4 regions of the Lysinibacillus phoenicis genome follow, and region 4 is predicted to be linked to each of the others. Evidence: riboswitches for the same ligand, from Rfam matches in the RefSeq annotation. Region 4 holds a riboswitch; each other region holds the start of a gene.
The links. A riboswitch is a leader RNA that binds a small molecule or an ion and turns the genes downstream of it on or off. The one in region 4 is predicted to bind S-adenosylmethionine.
Positions count from the first base shown of each region.

Region 1: it holds a riboswitch for S-adenosylmethionine, as region 4 does, so the genes downstream of both, ABC382_RS20375 (methionine ABC transporter ATP-binding protein) here and ABC382_RS02525 (Na+/H+ antiporter NhaC family protein) in region 4, are expected to answer to the same signal.
Region 2: it holds a riboswitch for S-adenosylmethionine, as region 4 does, so the genes downstream of both, ABC382_RS18200 (bifunctional homocysteine S-methyltransferase/methylenetetrahydrofolate reductase) here and ABC382_RS02525 (Na+/H+ antiporter NhaC family protein) in region 4, are expected to answer to the same signal.
Region 3: it holds a riboswitch for S-adenosylmethionine, as region 4 does, so the genes downstream of both, ABC382_RS16925 (cyclase family protein) here and ABC382_RS02525 (Na+/H+ antiporter NhaC family protein) in region 4, are expected to answer to the same signal.

Region 1 covers NZ_JBDFMP010000002.1:3,780,668-3,785,117, reverse strand. The annotation lists gene ABC382_RS20385 (MetQ/NlpA family ABC transporter substrate-binding protein) at 71-922, opposite strand; gene ABC382_RS20380 (methionine ABC transporter permease) at 993-1,661, opposite strand; gene ABC382_RS20375 (methionine ABC transporter ATP-binding protein) at 1,651-2,679, opposite strand; SAM riboswitch class I at 2,763-2,866, opposite strand; gene ABC382_RS20370 (thioredoxin family protein) at 2,923-3,234, opposite strand; gene ABC382_RS20365 (toprim domain-containing protein) at 3,250-3,591, opposite strand; gene gcvH (glycine cleavage system protein GcvH) at 3,683-4,063, opposite strand; gene ABC382_RS20355 (arsenate reductase family protein) at 4,278-4,450, opposite strand, start outside.
Region 2 covers NZ_JBDFMP010000002.1:3,345,179-3,349,628, reverse strand. The annotation lists gene metH (methionine synthase) at 1-857, opposite strand, end outside; gene ABC382_RS18200 (bifunctional homocysteine S-methyltransferase/methylenetetrahydrofolate reductase) at 850-2,697, opposite strand; SAM riboswitch class I at 2,786-2,885, opposite strand; gene ABC382_RS18195 (protoporphyrinogen oxidase) at 2,985-4,379, opposite strand.
Region 3 covers NZ_JBDFMP010000002.1:3,098,332-3,102,781, forward strand. The annotation lists gene ABC382_RS16915 (Cof-type HAD-IIB family hydrolase) at 40-813, shown strand; gene ABC382_RS16920 (DedA family protein) at 908-1,504, shown strand; gene ABC382_RS16925 (cyclase family protein) at 1,534-2,271, opposite strand; SAM riboswitch class I at 2,355-2,462, opposite strand; gene ABC382_RS16930 (YuzC family spore coat inner layer protein) at 2,557-2,955, opposite strand; gene ABC382_RS16935 (MFS transporter) at 3,148-4,332, opposite strand; gene ABC382_RS16940 (winged helix-turn-helix transcriptional regulator) at 4,442-4,450, shown strand, end outside.
Region 4 covers NZ_JBDFMP010000002.1:275,359-279,808, forward strand. The annotation lists gene ABC382_RS02515 (acetoacetate decarboxylase) at 1-247, opposite strand, end outside; gene ABC382_RS02520 (LysR family transcriptional regulator) at 378-1,262, shown strand; SAM riboswitch class I at 1,847-1,954, shown strand; gene ABC382_RS02525 (Na+/H+ antiporter NhaC family protein) at 2,094-3,329, shown strand; gene ABC382_RS02530 (VanZ family protein) at 3,413-4,450, opposite strand, start outside.

The DNA.
Region 1 (4,450 bases), 3.5 Mb from region 4:
CTTTTTTCAATAACACAAAAGGGTACATAAGTCATTAAACTTATGTACCCTTTTGAAGAATTTTCAATTCTTATTTTACCGGCACTACTGCACCTTTCCATTCTTCTAAGATGAAGTCTTGGATTTCTTTCGAAGTTAATACTTCTAATAATTTTTTAATTTCTGGTTTTGTTTCATCACCTTTACGTACAGCAATGATGTTTACATATGGAGATTCTTTGTCTTCAAGAGAAATAGCGTCTTCGATTGGGTTTAAGCCGTTATCAATAGCAAAGTTAGAGTTGATTAATACTGCATCACCTTCGTCATTTTCATACATTTGTACAAGCATTTCTGGTGCAGTATTCGCATCGAATTTAAAGTTTTTAGGATTTTCTTCAATATCCTTTAATTCAGCTGCTGTTTTATCAATACCCTCTTTTAGTTTAATTAAGCCTTTTGCTTCTAATAATGATAGCATACGACCATGGTCGGATACTGAATTAGAAAGTAAAATTGTTGCTCCTTCAGGAAGGTCCTCTAATGATTTATATTTTTTAGAGTAAATACCGATTGGTTCAATATGAACGCCACCTGCATTAACGAAATCATAGCCATTGTCTTTAATTTGTAACTCTAAGTAAGGAATATGTTGGAAATAGTTTGCATCAATTTCTTCTGACTCTAAATCTTGGTTTGGTAAAACATAATCTGTATATGGTTCAATCTCAAGATCAATACCTTCTTTTGCTAAAATCGGTTTTGCCTTTTCTAAAATAACAGCATGTGGTGTGTTAGAAGCACCTACTTTTAATGTTACGTTTTCTTTGCTATCTGATTGATCATCTGATGCTGAATTTGCATCTTCTTTTTTATCAGTACCACAAGCTGCTAAAGCTAGGACAAGTATTGATAAAAATAATCCTGCCAATAATTTCTTCATTTATGACACTCCCTTTTACTTTGTTTGAAATATGTTAGCGGTAAGAACCGGAATAACCTCTAATGCCTTTCTAGCGTTTATCGATTTTATCGGTAATGACATCACCAATCCATTGAATGATAAATACAACTACTAAGATCAAAATAGTTGCCATTAATGTCACATCTTGGCGATTTCGTTGGAAGCCATCAAGGAAAGCTAAGTTTCCAAGACCACCTGCACCGATAATCCCTGCCATTGCAGTATAACCAACAAGTGCTACAGCCGTTACGGTAATACCAGAAATCAGAGCTGGTAATGATTCAGGGATTAGGACTTTCCAAATAATTGTGGACGTTTTAGCCCCCATTGAACGAGCTGCTTCAATGACACCTTTATCAATTTCGCGTAATGCAATTAAAACCATACGTGCGTAAAATGGAGCTGCACCAATAATTAAGGCTGGTAAAGCCGCATTTGCTCCACGAATTGTCCCAAGTAAAAACTTCGTAAATGGAATTAATAAAATAATTAATACGATAAATGGAATGGAACGGAATATATTAACGAGTGACCCCGTTAAAAAGTTAACAATTTTATTAGCCCATAACTGATTAGGACTTGTTAAAAATAGCAAGATACCAATAACCAATCCAAGAATAAATGTGACAACTGTTGAAATAGCTGTCATATACAATGTTTCATACGTAGCTTGCCACATATTTTCCCAGTCTACGTTCGGAAAGAGATTAGTTAGCATTTGCGATCACCTCCGTTTGAACTTCGACTGTATTTAAATAATGTAGGGCATCAGCCACATTTTCCTTAGAACCATCAATTTGCACAATAAGTGTACCGTATGCTCCATTTTTCGTTTGCGAAATATTGCCATGAACAATGCTTACTTCCACATCGAATTTTTTAACAAGATGTGAAATGACGGGCTGTTCCGTTTTTTCACCAACAAAGATCAGCTTGACAAGTTGACCAGTTGGGTAGTTTGCTTTGATCTGTTCCACTGTATCCTTTGTTTCTTTTGTGTCGGTAATCTGGGCTACAAATTTCTTAGTAATAGCTGCTTGTGGTGCTTGGAAAACTTGCAACACCTCACCACGCTCTACAATTTCACCAGCCTCCATTACGGCTACACGATGACATATTTTACGGATAACGTGCATTTCATGGGTAATCAATACGATCGTTAACCCTAAACGTTCATTGATATCAACTAGTAAGTCAAGAATAGCATCTGTCGTTTCAGGATCCAGTGCAGATGTTGCCTCATCACATAGTAAAACTTCTGGATTATTAGCTAATGCTCGTGCAATCCCAACTCGCTGCTTTTGACCACCTGAAAGCTGTGATGGGTATGCCTTATCACGTCCTTCTAAACCTACAAGTGAGATTAACTCTTTCACACGGCCTTCTCGTTGAGCTTTTGGAACACCTGCAATTTCCAGAGGGAAAGCGATGTTTTCAGCAACTGTTCTAGACCAAAGTAAATTGAAATGCTGGAAGATCATACTTACCTTTTGTCTAGCAGCTCTTAACTTTTGCCCTTTAATGGATGAAAATTCTAGATTGTTTACTGTTACCGTTCCTGTTGTCGGTTTCTCTAATCCATTTAATAAACGAATCATGGTACTTTTACCGGCACCACTATAGCCGATGATGCCAAAGATTTCACCTTTATTTATAGTAAGGTTGACGTCTTTGACTGCCGTTAATTCGCCATTTGCTGTTTTGTATTTCTTCGTAATATTTTGAAGCTGAATCATAGCGAATACTCCTTTTCTTATATAAAAAAACCCCTTCACTCATAGACAAGTAGAAGGGGTCACGTATGATACGTTAAACCGTTCTCTCATCTTTCAAAGAAAAATCTTTGGGTGATTTGGCACCTTTTCACATGGTGATGGTTGCCGGGCTTCATAGGGCACTTCCCTCCGCCGCTCTTCATAAGAGTTCGATATATTTAATGTTTTAGTAATATATTTGATACTTTACCACGCTAGTAATGTTCAGTCAATTGATTTTTTTAACAATTCGTACAAAAAAGGTACAGATTGAAAAGCATAAATTTTATCTGTCACTTTCCCGCCATCAGTAACAAGTAAACATGGGACACTTTCAATTTGATGCTCATAAGCAATCTGCTCTAGAAAGTTGATATTTGCTTTGCCGATTTGAAGCTGTGGCAGCAATTGTTCAATAACTGACAGCATTTTTGATGCCACCGCACATGTTCCACACATCGGTGTATATAAATAAAATGCAGCTTTTTCACCCGACTGTATAGCCGCTTCCCACTGCTCTTTTGACCATTCTTCCATTGATTTCACGCAACCTTACAAAATATATTCATTATGGATTGAGAAATGAGCGCGCAATAAAATCATCGCTAACACTTTTCTTGGTGTTGTCTCTACTTCCTTATATGTTGGCATTGTACGTAAATGCTCAGCCTCTGGATAATGTCTGTCCATTAATGCACGTAGCTTATCGCCAGACGTATCTGCATCAAAAAAAGTGAAAAGCTCACAGCCCTCATAAGGATCGAGTAGCTCTTCTAATTGATGCACACCAATTGTACCATTCGTACAAAGTATTGTAACATTCTCATTTAAAATAGGCTCAATTTGTAGCTTATCTGAGCGTCCTTCTACGATCAAGCATTTTCCCTCGAACATTACGCCACCTCCAATTAGACATCCCCACTTATAAGTCATTATATAACAAAAAACGCCGGTAGTTTCCGACGTTTTTCGATTATAGCTTGTCTTATTCAGCGATCATTTCTTCGTATTGCTCTGCTGTCATAAGTTTTTCAACTTCAGATGCATCAGCAGGCTCAACAACGATCATCCATGCTTTTTCATATGGTGATTCATTAACGAATTCTGGGCTATCTTCTAAATCTGCATTGACTTCAACTACAGTACCTGAGATTGGTGCATATAATTCAGAAACAGTTTTAACTGATTCTACGCTACCGAATGGATCATCTGTTTTGATTTCGTCGCCAACCTGTGGAAGCTCAACGAAAACGATATCTCCTAATTCAGATTGTGCGAAGTGAGTAATACCAATACGTACTTTTCCATCTTCTACTTTTACCCATTCATGTTCTTCAGAGTATCGTAAGTCTTTAGGTGTGCTCATGCAATAAACCCCTCCATAAATATGTAATATATTCACTTTCAGTGTGCCATACTTCTCCTATAAAAACAAGATTCAATTACACCTCTAGGTAATTGAAAGCATATTTTTTCGAGTTCGCTTCAAAAATTAGAAACATCCATCGGAGACATTATTTTCATTCAGATCATGCCTTACACTTCCAAATAGAGGTAAGTCCTCATTACGATCAAGACGGCTATTTCCAAGTTTGCTCAAAATCAGCTTCTTTAAACCCTAACGTTACTTTTTTTCCATCAGTCACGATAGGTCGTTTAATTAACATACCATCAGAAGCAAGTAGCTCAAGCTGTTCCTCTTCCGTCATATCAGCCAGCTTGTCCTTTAAACCAAGCTCACGATATTTCATAC
Region 2 (4,450 bases), 3.1 Mb from region 4:
ATATTAAGCCAACCCTTTTCTGCAAAGCCTTTTAATTTTTGCGATAAAGATTCTGGCGATTCATGGTAACAGCCTTCTTCATCAGGTAAGCCAGCATTTGGATAACAACTTATATAGCCTGTTGAAAGCTCTGCTAATGAACGAATATGATCCGTCATAAACTCTGGTCCTGTCGCACAGTTTAAGCCAACTGATAATGGTTTAATATGCTCAATAGATATATAAAAGGCATCAATCGTTTGTCCTGCGAGTGTCGTACCCATCGGTTCAATTGTTCCTGAAATCATAACGGGAAGTTCCTTGCCAGTTGCCGCGAAAGCACGTGTTACCCCTAATGTGCCGGCTTTAACATTCAGCATATCCTGACTTGTTTCCAATAACAGCACATCTGCTCCTGCCTCAATTAAGGCCTTCGCTTGGATAAAGAAATTTTCCTCGAGCTCATCAAATGTAATACCGCCAGTTACGGATAATGTTTTTGTTGTTGGTCCCATAGCTCCAGCTACAAATCGCGGCCAATCCGATGTTGTAAATTTATCCACCGCTTGGCGAGCAATTTCAACTGCACGTTTATTAATCTCTTCCGCTTTTGCACCCAGATCGTATTCATTTAACACAAGAGGAGTTCCACCAAATGTATTCGTACAAATGATATCTGCGCCAGCCTCTAAATATTTAAGATGAATTTTCTCTATAACATCAGGTCTAGTAAGCACAAGATTTTCATTACACCCATCGAGCTCCTCTCCACCAAAATCATCTGCCGATAAGTTTTCATTTTGTAGCATTGTTCCCATTGCGCCATCAAGAATTAAAATACGTTTCTCTAATTGCTCTTCAATCAAGTGCTTAGCCATGTATACTTACTCCTTTTTTTTGTTCATCCAATTGCTCAATATATTTCATCAACTCTAGTGTCACATCATAGCGTAAAAAAGGTGTAATAAGGTAAATACCATTAAAATATTGCGCAGCCACCTCTACTAATTCCCTTGCAATGGCAATACCCTCAGCTGTTGCACGTTCTTTATCTTCACCACAAGCCTTCATTCTTGCTAAGGCATCTTCTGATAATTTGATGCCAGGCACCTCGTGGTGTAAAAACTCTGCACTTTTATAACTCGTAACGGGCATAATCCCAATATATATCGGTGCTTGTAGATGCTTTGTTGCCTCGTAAATTTCCACAATTTTTTCCTTCGTATACACTGGCTGTGAAATAAAATAATCTGCACCATGTTCGATTTTCTTTTCTAAACGTGCCACAGCACGGTCTAACACACGAACGTTTGGATTAAATGCAGCAGCCACTGAAAAATTTGCTTTTTTTCGAAGGGGTTTACCAGAGAAAGAGACCCCTTCATTTAACTGCTTAATTAATTGGATTAGCTCCATCGAGGAGACATCATAAACGCTTGTCGCACCTGGGAAGTCCCCAACTTTTGTTGGATCACCCGTAACAGCTAAGACATCATGAATTCCTAAAGCATTTAATCCCATTAAATGTGATTGCAGACCGATTAAATTACGATCTCGACATGTAATATGTGTTAGAGGACGTACGCCATGTGTATTCTTCAACAATGCTCCCATTGCAATATTGCTAATACGAGGAGAGGCTAGAGAATTGTCTGCCATCATGACTACATCTGCGCCAGCATCATACAATTGTTTTGCTCCTACAAGGAATCCATCAATTTCTAAATGTCTAGGTGTATCCAGTTCTACAATGACAGATCGTTCACGTTTTACTTTTTCATGAAGAGGCTCATACTTAGGAGGCTCTGCTTCTCGAACGACCTCAATCTTTTCAGGTTTCGCATGCTTTTCATGAACGGGTGATAACTCCTCTAAATATTTTTTTGCTGCCGCTATATGCTTTGGTGTCGTACCACAGCAGCCCCCAATCAAGCGTACCCCTTGATCACGTAGTTCTACTGCTGCTCGACCAAAATAATCAGCCTCCGATTCATAAACGACACGCCCATCTTCTAAGTCAAGAAGTGAAGCGTTCGGATAAGCTGACATAAATGCCTTTTCAGGAAGTTCTACGCCTTCAAATGCTTGTATTGTATGATGTGGGCCTAGCCGGCAATTGACACCAACGATATCTGCACCAAGTGTTTCTAGCTCATGCAAAACATTATTTAAAGACATTCCATTTTGTAAAACACCAGGCTCATGCATAGATACTTGTGCAATAATTGGTAACATTGTTTTTGCACGTAACATTTTTAATGTTGCAGTTAATTCTTCAAAATCATAATAGGTTTCAAGTAAGAGGCCATCTGGATTTCCTGCAAGTAAAACACTTGCTTGTTCCTCTACAGTCGCTAATATTTCCTCTAGTGTTGCATCACTTTTTCGGATACCACGAATACCTCCTATTGTCCCTAAAACAAATTGACCTCCATCTGCAGCTGCTCGCTTAGCAATTGTAATAGCTGCTTCATTAAATTGTTGAACGCGTGATTCTAATCCATAGCGAGCTAATTTGATGGCATTTGCACCGTACGTATTCGTTTGAATGATGTCAGCACCAGCCGCAATATATTCTCTATGAATCTTTTCAATTAACTCTGGTCTCTGCACATTCATTTCCTCATGGCAATATTCCAATCCATAGCCATAAAGAACTGTGCCTATTGCACCATCCGCCGTCAATACATGCGTGTTTAACTTCTCAAGCAATCCCATAAAACTAGCCTCTCTTCCTATGTCTCTGTATAATAAAAAGCCTTCTTTCATAAAAAAGAAGGCTTTAACGATTCAGCATTGTTGTTCCTTCTCATCTTCGACTCAACGGTCTTCTGGATTTAGCACCTGACAATAAGTTGGTTGCTGAAGCTTCAATGGGCCAGTCCCTCTGCTTCTCTTGATAAGAATTAAGTATGAATTTTTTAAATAATTAAAAGAATCATATCGTTTACTGACGAATGAGTCAAGAGTATTTCACGTAACAAAGTAATTTTTAACTTAAAATCTTAGAAACTGGATAGTTCCTCTGCAAGCTCCTCACCAATTTTTTTCCCATTTTGAATGCAAGCTCCGATACCTACACCAAAATATGAACAGCCTGCTATAGCTAAATTTGGATAGTTTTTGTTCAGTTCCTGAAGCAACCCTTGTAACGCTTCTCTGTGAGCTAAGTCGTATTTAGGCATTTGATCAATCCATTTTGTTACATTTACTACGGTTGGATCCTCTTCTATTCCCAAGCTCTTTCGAACATCCTCTAAAGCAACGGTTGCCAATTCTTCATCAGTCATGGCACGTAGTTGTTCATACGCTGGGTTAATACTCTTATAGAAGAGTCGTACAAGTAATTTATTGTCTCTCGATGTATGCTTCCATTTACGACTTGTCCAAGTTACTGCATTACAAGTAACGTTAGAATTATGAGAGACAATATAGCCCGTTCCATCTGCTGGCAATTTCGCGTCTGGTACATCGAAGCCTAAGTATATGGTAATGGCTGACGCAGTAGTAAATTGATTAAAATAACAGTTTAATGATTCGTCCTTCATGAGGCTTTGAACAGCTTCATTCGGTAGTGCAAGCACAACATAATCTGCTCCGATATTTTCACCATTTGCTAATGAAATTGTATAGCGGTCTTTCTGTTTTTGAACATGTAAAGTAGCGACACCCTTGATAATTTCAACATTGGTTAATGTTTGCTCAAGTCGATCGATTAAAGAAGTTAAACCATTTTTAAATGATATAAATTTTTTATTGGCAGCTTTAACAAATTGCTCACGGTTCGCATCAAAACCTTTAATGATACTTCCATAATCATTCTTATAATCAATTAAATACGGTAAAGTAGAAGCAATTGAAAGCTGATGTAAATCACCTGAATACACACCTGCTAGAACTGGTGCAATTTGGTTTTTTACTAGTTCCTCTCCTAAATAGTAGGTTAAGAACTCGCCAATTGAACTTTCCTTTGTAAAGCCTTTGTTTGGTAATGTCAAATCCTTTAATGCTTCCTGCTTTCCTTGCTCTGATATTAATGTGCTTTCCTCTAAGGATGCCAAGCTCATTGGAATACCAAATGTAGAATCAGCTGGAATAGCATGTAGTTCATTATTTGTGTAAATATAAGAAATGCCGGTTTCGTTATAAACTAGATTATCTTCAAAATCAAGCTCCTGCACTAGCTCCATAACACCTTTATGGCGAGCGACAATAGAATCAGCACCTGTTTCCATAATAAATCCTTCTTCATATGCCGAATGTAACTTACCACCTAGATATGTATTTTTCTCTACAAGTACTAGACGAACATCTAGATTATTCTCCTTCACTTGACGTTGTAAGTAATGCATTGTGCATAATCCTGTAATTCCGCCACCTAATACAACAACTGTTTTCATATAAACCGCCCCTATTATTAGTTCTTTCTACAGTATAAACCTATTTTCATTGAAAATTGCATTCAACCCTT
Region 3 (4,450 bases), 2.8 Mb from region 4:
TGTGTGGTTCAAAAGTATTGTTTTGGAGGATGATTCAAGTTGAACTATAAAATAGTGTTTTTTGATGTAGACGGCACACTCATCAATTATGAGGATGGCTGTGTAGAAGAAAGTACAAAGCAGGCAATTGATTTATTAAAGAATAAGGGAATTCACCTTGTAGCAGCTACAGGAAGACCTTTATCCATGTGCCGTGAGTTGGAAGAGTTGGGGATAGAGACCTTTATTACGGCAAATGGTGCATATGTGAAACATCATGATCTTGTCCTACATAAAACGCCTATTGCTAAAGAGATTGTCCAAAATGTTGAGGCTTTTGCAATGGAACAACAGCATAGCTTAACATTTTTTACAGAGCAGCTAGCGATGAATAGCATACAAAGTCCAGCTGCTTTACATGCTATGCAGGAAACATTGTCTTTGGGAGATTTTCCGGTTATAAATGAAAAAATTACGAATGAGGAAGTTTTTCTCATGTGTCTATATACAGATGAACAGGGAGAAAAAAGATATGTTAGTCAATTTCCGAATATATTATGGCAGCGATGGCATCCTTATATTGTGAATGTACTACAGCAGGATGTTTCCAAGTCAATAGCTGTTCAAGCAGTACTAGATTATTTTAACATTGATTCTAAAAATGCCATTGCTTTTGGAGATGGGGATAATGATATGGATATGCTGGAGCTGGTAGGATTAGGAATTGCTATGGGAAATGGCAGCTTAGCTTTGAAAAACGTTGCTGATTTTGTTACAAAGAAATCTACCGAGGGCGGTATTGACTTTGCTTTGCGTCAGCTTCAAATAATTTAAAACAATCTTCAAGTTGCTTCTTCTGTTTTCCGCAGTTTGATTATAATGAAACCTGTATATTTTATAGTTAAAAAATTTTTAGGTGGGATAGTTTATGGCACATCACGTGCAATCTCTAATTGAACATTACGGGTATTTTGGCATTATCGTAATCCTAATTGGAGGTATAGTTGGATTGCCACTTCCTGATGAGGTTTTCTTAACATATGTAGGTTATAGTGTTTATCGGGAAAGCCTTGAACATATCCCTGCATTAGTAAGTGCCATGATTGGCGCAGTTGGAGGTATTACTTTAAGCTACTATATTGGTTATCGATTTGGCTTACCATTACTACAAAAGTATGGGCCAAAAATTCATATAACTGAACAAAAAATTGATTTTACGAAAAAAATGTTTGCCAAAATTGGACCTATCTTATTGTTAATAGGCTATTTTATCCCTGGTGTCCGCCACATAACAGCGTATATTGCGGCTATTAATAATTATCCATATAAAAAGTTTGCGTTCTTTGCCTATACAGGAGCATTTATCTGGACATTCACATTTATAACGTTAGGGAAAATGCTTGGAGAGAAATGGCGGTTTGTTGGTTACTACTTATCCCATTATAGTATGTATCTCATCCTATTATTTGTTCTATTAATGTTCGTCGTTTACTTTATATTCAAAAAAAGAAATGTACAAAAATAAAAGTCGGTATCTCTATACCGACTTTTAAGTTATGGCAAAATAGCAAAGGAGCGAACAGGGAATCCAGATGCTTTTTCTGGTTTAGGTACAATATTAAAAATAATTGCACCTGTTGCAGGTAGCTTGTCTAAATTAGTCATTAACTCAATTTGATAAGTGTCTTGTTCGAGCACAAAGTATTCACCATCTAGTTTGCCATTTTTACGAAAATCAGCTGCTGAATCAGTATCGAATGTTTCGTGACCAATCGCACTAACTTTACGTTCCGTCAGTAAAAATTGTAAAGCCTCTAAGCCCCAACCTGGAATATGGTTATACCCTTCCGCATCTTTATTGCTGAATGCTTCCTTATCTGGCCAACGTTTACTCCAATCGGTACGTAGCGCTACAAAGGTACCTGCCTCAATTTTTCCGTGCTGTGCTTCAAACTCAAGTATATCTTGAACACTTAAAGAAAAATCATGATTGCTAGCAGCTTCTTCGGACTTATCAATGACAACAAGGGGAAGAACAAGCTCTTTTAAATCGAGCTCTTCAAGGTACCGTGTGTCTCGCACAAAATGAATGGGTGGGTCGATATGCGTACCATATTGACCAGGGAAAGTGAACTGTTGTGCAAAGAACCCATCATCGTGAGAGAATAATGTTTCAAATTTTGCATCTTCGAACATGAAAAAATGGGGTGAGTTAGGGCCGAATGTATGTGTTAAATCGACCCATTGTTTAGATTTTAATAATTGTAATGCTTGTAATAATTCATTAGGCATCGTTTTCCCTGCTTTCTTAAAATAGTAGTAAAAAAAGAGCCCCCTATAGAAGAGGACTCCTGAATAAACAACGGTAGTTCATCTTCTCATCTTCAAGGCTTTGGAATTAGGCCAATTGGAATTAGCACCATACTGTTGAGCTGGTTGCTGAGACTTCATCGGGCCAATCCCTCCGTCTCTCTTGATAAGAAAAATATAAGAATTTTCAGAAATAATAATACAAACACTTTATCATAGTTTTCTATAGTTTACAAGTTCAATAGGGATACAAGGTTAGGGTTTTTTTCACCAATTTAAATTCAATATGACACCACAACAGCCATTATCAATTAGACGTATTCTAAAACTATCAGGTGTATAGTTCGTTTCGAATTTCATCGTAATACCTGTGGATGAAATTAATTTCTCCACTTCTGCTTTATTTGAAAGTTGTGCTGCATTCATTAAATCATGGGCAAATTGCTGGGAGCTTTCAATTTTATCCGTCAGTAATTGGGCTTGCTGCATAATTGCCTTTATCCGTGTAACCGATGATTTTAATTTATGTGTATCAACAGGTGGAAAGGGATTGTTGGTCGGCATTGCAAGATGTTGGGGAAAGGATCTTACAGCAAGGTGGTTGGCAATTGGTGGCGCTGAGTAATGATAGGGATGAACGAAATACGGATAAGGATTGTAATACAATGGAATTCCTCCTATCCTATAGCTGATATCTTATCTTATGTATTCAAGCGAATTTAGGTGTAACTCCATTCTTGTCTTACTTATAACACAAAAAGGAAGCCACAGGGAGCTTCCTTTTTATCAATATTGTATATATACCGATGTTAAATTACCAAAATATCAAGTAAATGCTAGATAAACGGACTAACAATATTATTGTTTTTTATTATCGAAAAGCAACCATAATAATGTAACAATCGCTGCTAGCATAACCATTAGGAATCCATAAAGAGGCGTATGTGCTAATGATTGATGGCGAATAATAAAACCTCCAATATAGGATCCTAAAAATATACCAATGTTAAAAGCAGAAATGTTTAATGCTGAAGCCATAGAAATAGCTGACGGCACATATTTTTCAGACAGTAGAACAGCATATAACTGTAATCCTGGGACATTCATGAACATAAATAATCCCATTGTCAGTACCATGACTAAACCGATAATCGGTGATTCAAGAGTGAAGCCAATACCAAGTAACGCTAAGGCAAGTCCAACAAAAATTATAAAGATGGAACGTAGCGGATTTTGGTTAGCAAAATGGCCTCCTAATGTATTACCAATAGCAACGCAAATACCATAGACAACTAATATAATTACTACTGCATGTGGGGAATAGCCCATATATTGCTCTAAAATAGGTGAAACATACGTATAGACTACAAAGGCCCCACCATATCCAATAGCTGTAATGAAAAGGATTAATAACATGCGAATATTGCCTAATACTTTGCCAATATCACGTAAAGAAATAGGATTACCTTTTGATAATTGGTTAGGTACTAGTAAAGCATTACTAATTAAACCGATAATGCCTATAATGACGATAAAAATGAACGACATACGCCAGTCTGTTACTTGTCCAATAAATGTACCAAGTGGAACACCGGTCACAGTAGCTAGCGTTAAGCCTGTAAACATAAAGGCAATCGCGCTTGCTCGTTTATTTGGTTCAACTACATCAGCTGCTATAACAGAGGCGATCGACATAAACACACCATGAGCTAATGCTGAAATAATACGACCTATTATCAGTATAGAAAAAATTGGTGCGATAGCTGCAGTTAAATTCCCCGCTATAAAAATGGTCATAACAAGCAATAAAACTGTTTTTCGACTAAGACGAGATGTTAAGGCTGTTAATAATGGAGCACCAACAGTGACACCTAGTGCGTATATAGAAACGGTTAAACCGGCAGTGCTTAAAGATATACCAAAATCATCTGTAATTAATGGTAAAAGTCCAACACTGATAAATTCAGTGGACCCTATACCAAATGCACTGATTGCAAGTGCTAGCAATGTCAATTTTGCATTTGGCTTTTTTGATTGTGACATTTTACTAATATCTCCTTTGATTTTTTTTAGTATGTGTAGTAATATTCATGCATGCCTAAAAGTTGTGTAGAGTACTTTTAGTTACTTTTGAATATTACGGGGGTTTACAATGCAAAAA
Region 4 (4,450 bases):
CAGGAATGACCTGACCACACTCTGTATAAGAACCTAGCCCTGTTACATCTGGCATTTTCATGATTTCAAATTTGACAAAGGGCTCCTTCACTTCCAATGGTTCTGGAACAATTTTCTTAAGTTTTTCCATATCTGTTTTATAGACGATATTTAAATATTCACGGTTATAAAAGCGATAAGGTCCAATGGGATAAGCACCTGCATCCAACGGTGTTGTGAATTGTCTCATTACTTCATCTTTTCTCATGAAAAACCACCATTCTTTCAACTTTGTCTTCTTACAATAACTACTTTAATGCGGATTTTACATTGCGTCTAATACATAATAAAATATAAATATATTTATTTAGATAAATGAATTAGGGGGCTTAAGCGAAATGGAACTTTTACAATTGAAGTATTTTCAAACAGTAGCAAATACAGAGCATATTTCGAAGGCGGCTCAACAGTTAAATATTGCACAGCCATCCTTAAGTTTGACTATAAAACGTCTGGAGGATGAACTAGGCACAAAATTATTTCATAGAAAAGGAAGAAATATTGAATTAAGTGCTGCAGGACAGATTATGCTCAAGCATGTTAATAAGGTATTTATCGAACTAGAAAATGCAAAAATGGATATTCAATCACTTGATGAAATCAATGCTCGTACAGTTAAAATAGCCATATCAAATACACGATTTCTCGTTGGACTAATTAGTCAATATATTAATGATTTTCCTCATGCCAAAATTCAACAGGGAATTGAGACAAGGGATGATATACGTATAAATTTAAAGAGAGGGGATATTGATCTGGGCATAGCAGGCCCTCCAATCATTGATGAAGAAATTGAAACCTGTGTGCTTGTGGCAGAGGATGTAGTACTTGTGTTGCCTTCTAATCACCCATTGGCTGGTCAGTCAGAGGTTGCTCTAGCTAAGTTTGCAAATGAATCCTTTATTTCCTTAGCCAACAATGCAGAATATAGTCGTTTTACAACGTCACTTTGTGAAAGAGCGGGATTTATGCCTATCAAAAACTATGAAGTAGATTCAACCCTTCTGGCAGAAATTATCCAGCTGGAACAGGGTGTAGCCTTGTTGCCCATATCGGTTTGTAGAAAGTTTAATTTACATTTTGTAAAAATAGCTAATATGAATCCAACGTATACAGTAGGTCTGTCCTGGGTAAAAAATTCCATTTCGTCAGCTGCCGTTCAACAGTTACGGGACTTTATTATTACTTACTTTAACGAAAATAATGAGCACTACAAAATTTAATACCTTTGAAACGGGTTCCTGAAATGCTCGAAAAAACATAAAAATTCCCTAAAATTTTGTTGGAAAATATTTTAACTTGTTCATTGCCTCAACTTAGCGTAGTATTATAACGAATCAAAACTAAGTAAGTTAGTAAGATTCACTTTCACAATAAAACCAGGCGTTCTTCTTAGAAGAGCACCTGGTTTTTTGTTAGTTGCACAATAAGCTACTTGGGATTATATTCTATTATTTAGCAGGCAAATACCCGCGGAGTAAGGTGAAATACTCGCGAAGCAAGGCGAAATACCCGCGGAGTAAGGTGAAATACCCGCGAAGCAAGGCGAAATACCCGCGGAGCAAGGCTGAATACCCGAGGAGTAAGGTGAAATAACCGCGAAGCAGGATGAATACCCGAGGAGCAAGATGGAATATCCGCTATCGGCGTTATTCAGTAATACACAAAATCAGCTACAATAAGCAGATTTCTTCTAAGATTAATCGGAAAATCTATGTACGTATAGAAGTTAAAGAAAAAACTTGTTGCAAATATTAATTTTTTATTTTAATCTTTTAATATTGTGTCAAAAAAATAATATTTTTTCTTCTTATCAAGAGAGATGGAGGGACTGGCCCGATGAAATCTCGGCAGCGGAACTTAGTCATTAAGTTACTGTGCCAAATCCAGCAAGAAATGACTTGATAGATAAGAGGTGTATTTTCAATATAAGGCCTCTTCTTGTTCATTCAAGATGAGGCCTTTTTTTATGGAAAAAGGCTGATTTTAATTTTTTTGGAGGTAAAACAGTGAAGAAAGAGAATCCATGGGCGCTGATCCCATTTGTTGTTTTTATGATATTATTTATTGGTTCTGGGGTTATTACAGGTGATTTTTATGCCTTTCCTGTCATTGTTGCTATCACCATTGCAGGTGCTGTGGCTCTAGCCATGAATCGAAAAGAATCGTTTACGAAAAAAGTTGATATTTTTTGTCAAGGTGCAGGGAATTTAAATGTCATGATGATGGTTATTATTTTTCTCTTGGCTGGGGCCTTTTCAGAGGTTGCAAAAGGTATGGGGGCAGTAGATTCCACTGTTAACTTTGCTTTATCGGTCGTTCCGCAAAACTTACTGGTTGTGGGCTTGTTCATCATTGCCTGTTTTATTTCCCTCTCAATGGGTACATCCGTGGGAACGATTGTTGCATTAGCTCCAATAGGCGTTGGAATAAGTGATCTTACAGACCTTTCTATTGCTTTAGTGATGGCAGCTGTTGTTGGTGGCTCCATGTTTGGTGATAATTTATCCTTTATTTCAGATACAACCATTACTGCCGTACGTTCACAAGGCGCACAAATGAAGGATAAGTTTAAGGTTAATTTTTGGATTGTATTGCCAGCAGCTATTGTAACGAGCATTATTTTAGCAATCATTTCAATGGGTGAAACAGCACAAGTGGCGCATGTAAGCTATAGTTGGGTTAAAATTGTACCATATGTTTTAGTGATCATTTTAGCGTTATCTGGGATGAATGTTTTCCTTGTGCTGGCATTAGGGATTGTCCTTGCAGGTGCTGTTGGCTTAGTAGATGGTAGCTATCACTTGATGAGCCTTCTGCAAACGATTGGAGAAGGCATGTCCGGTATGTATGAAATCGCCTTTCTTGCCATATTAATAGCTGGAATGGTAGAGGTTATTAAGTTTAATGGAGGCATTGACTTTTTGCTGCACCTTGCGACAAGTAGAATTAAATCGAAAAAGGGTGCTGAATTCGGCATTGCTAGCCTTGTGGGTTTAACGAATTTATCTACTGCTAATAATACAATTGCGATATTAATTGCTGGGCCACTTGCCAAAAATATTGCTGAACAATATGACATTGAGCCAAGAAAATCCGCAAGTATATTAGATATTTTCTCCTGTACAGTCCAAGGGCTTCTGCCGTATGGGGCTCAATTCCTTGCTGCCGCAAGCGTGGCCAAAATATCACCAGTAAGTATGCTGCAATACTCGATCTATCCCATTCTTATTGGTATTTGCGGAATGATAGCTATTTCTATTGGATACCCTTCAAAAAAGAAAGCCTAAAGCTCAAATAAGACCAGCAAAGCAAAATTTTAGCTTAGCTGGTCTTTTTCATCTCTTAAAGTAATGTTTTAGATTTAGAAGGATTACTTTCTTGCCTGTATTAGTGTAAACCAGTTGTTTCCGTTTAATGTTCCAGAAACGTTGTATACTGGCTGATAGAAACCTTTTGTGTCATACATATACGTTAGCTCGATTAATTCAATTTCAAGCTGATCGTCTTTTTTTAGAACCAGCTCTTCTTCTGTAACGAGTGCATTATACTTTATTTGAGGAAATTCTCCATTCTTTATTTGCTCATATACTTCAGCAGGGGAGAAGATATCTACTTCCCGTGTAAATTGATTTCTTTGAACATTATAGGCTAATGAATATGCACGTCCATCTTGTGTAAGATCAAGAACTACATCCCCATACCAATAGTCGACATTTAAATCGGGACGATCTGGAAGATTCCATTCAAATTCCCCGTTTTCCAGTACAGAAAACTCTGCTTCTTGAGGGAGGATAGAAAGTTCGTCCATCAATGCCTTCGCCTTATCAATCAAGTGTTCCTGACCAGTCGATGTCGCTTGCTGCGAATAATTATTCGCTGTTAACGACCAATTTCCCATTGAACTTATAAATAATGTATATTGCATACCTGCTTTGTCTTGCAATAAAATTTCTTTGTCTTCTTTATAATTCTTTGTACTCAACTCCGATAACCCTAATTTATCTTGCAACAATGTTTCAACTTCTTCATTATGAATAATTTTTTTATAAACGGGCGCAACAGTAGGGTTTGAGTCTAATTGCAATGAAGTAGATATATGAACACCTGACATATTGGATTTTGTATAAGCGTTTATTGGCAGATGTCCAAATTCTTGTTGAGCATATACCAATGACATCCCAATAAAAATCAATCCCATGATAAGAGGGATAGCCAAAGTTCCAACAAGACTTTTTATTTTTACTTTTTTGTGATGAACAATAGAAGCCCCTAGTCTGTATAATTGGTATCCGATAACCCCACCAAGTGAGTTGTTGAATAAGTCATCAAGCTCGAAAATCCCTGCTCCTGTAAGTGTTTGGTATGTTTCAATTGAAAGTGTAGCACATACGACTACAAGGAAAAGCCT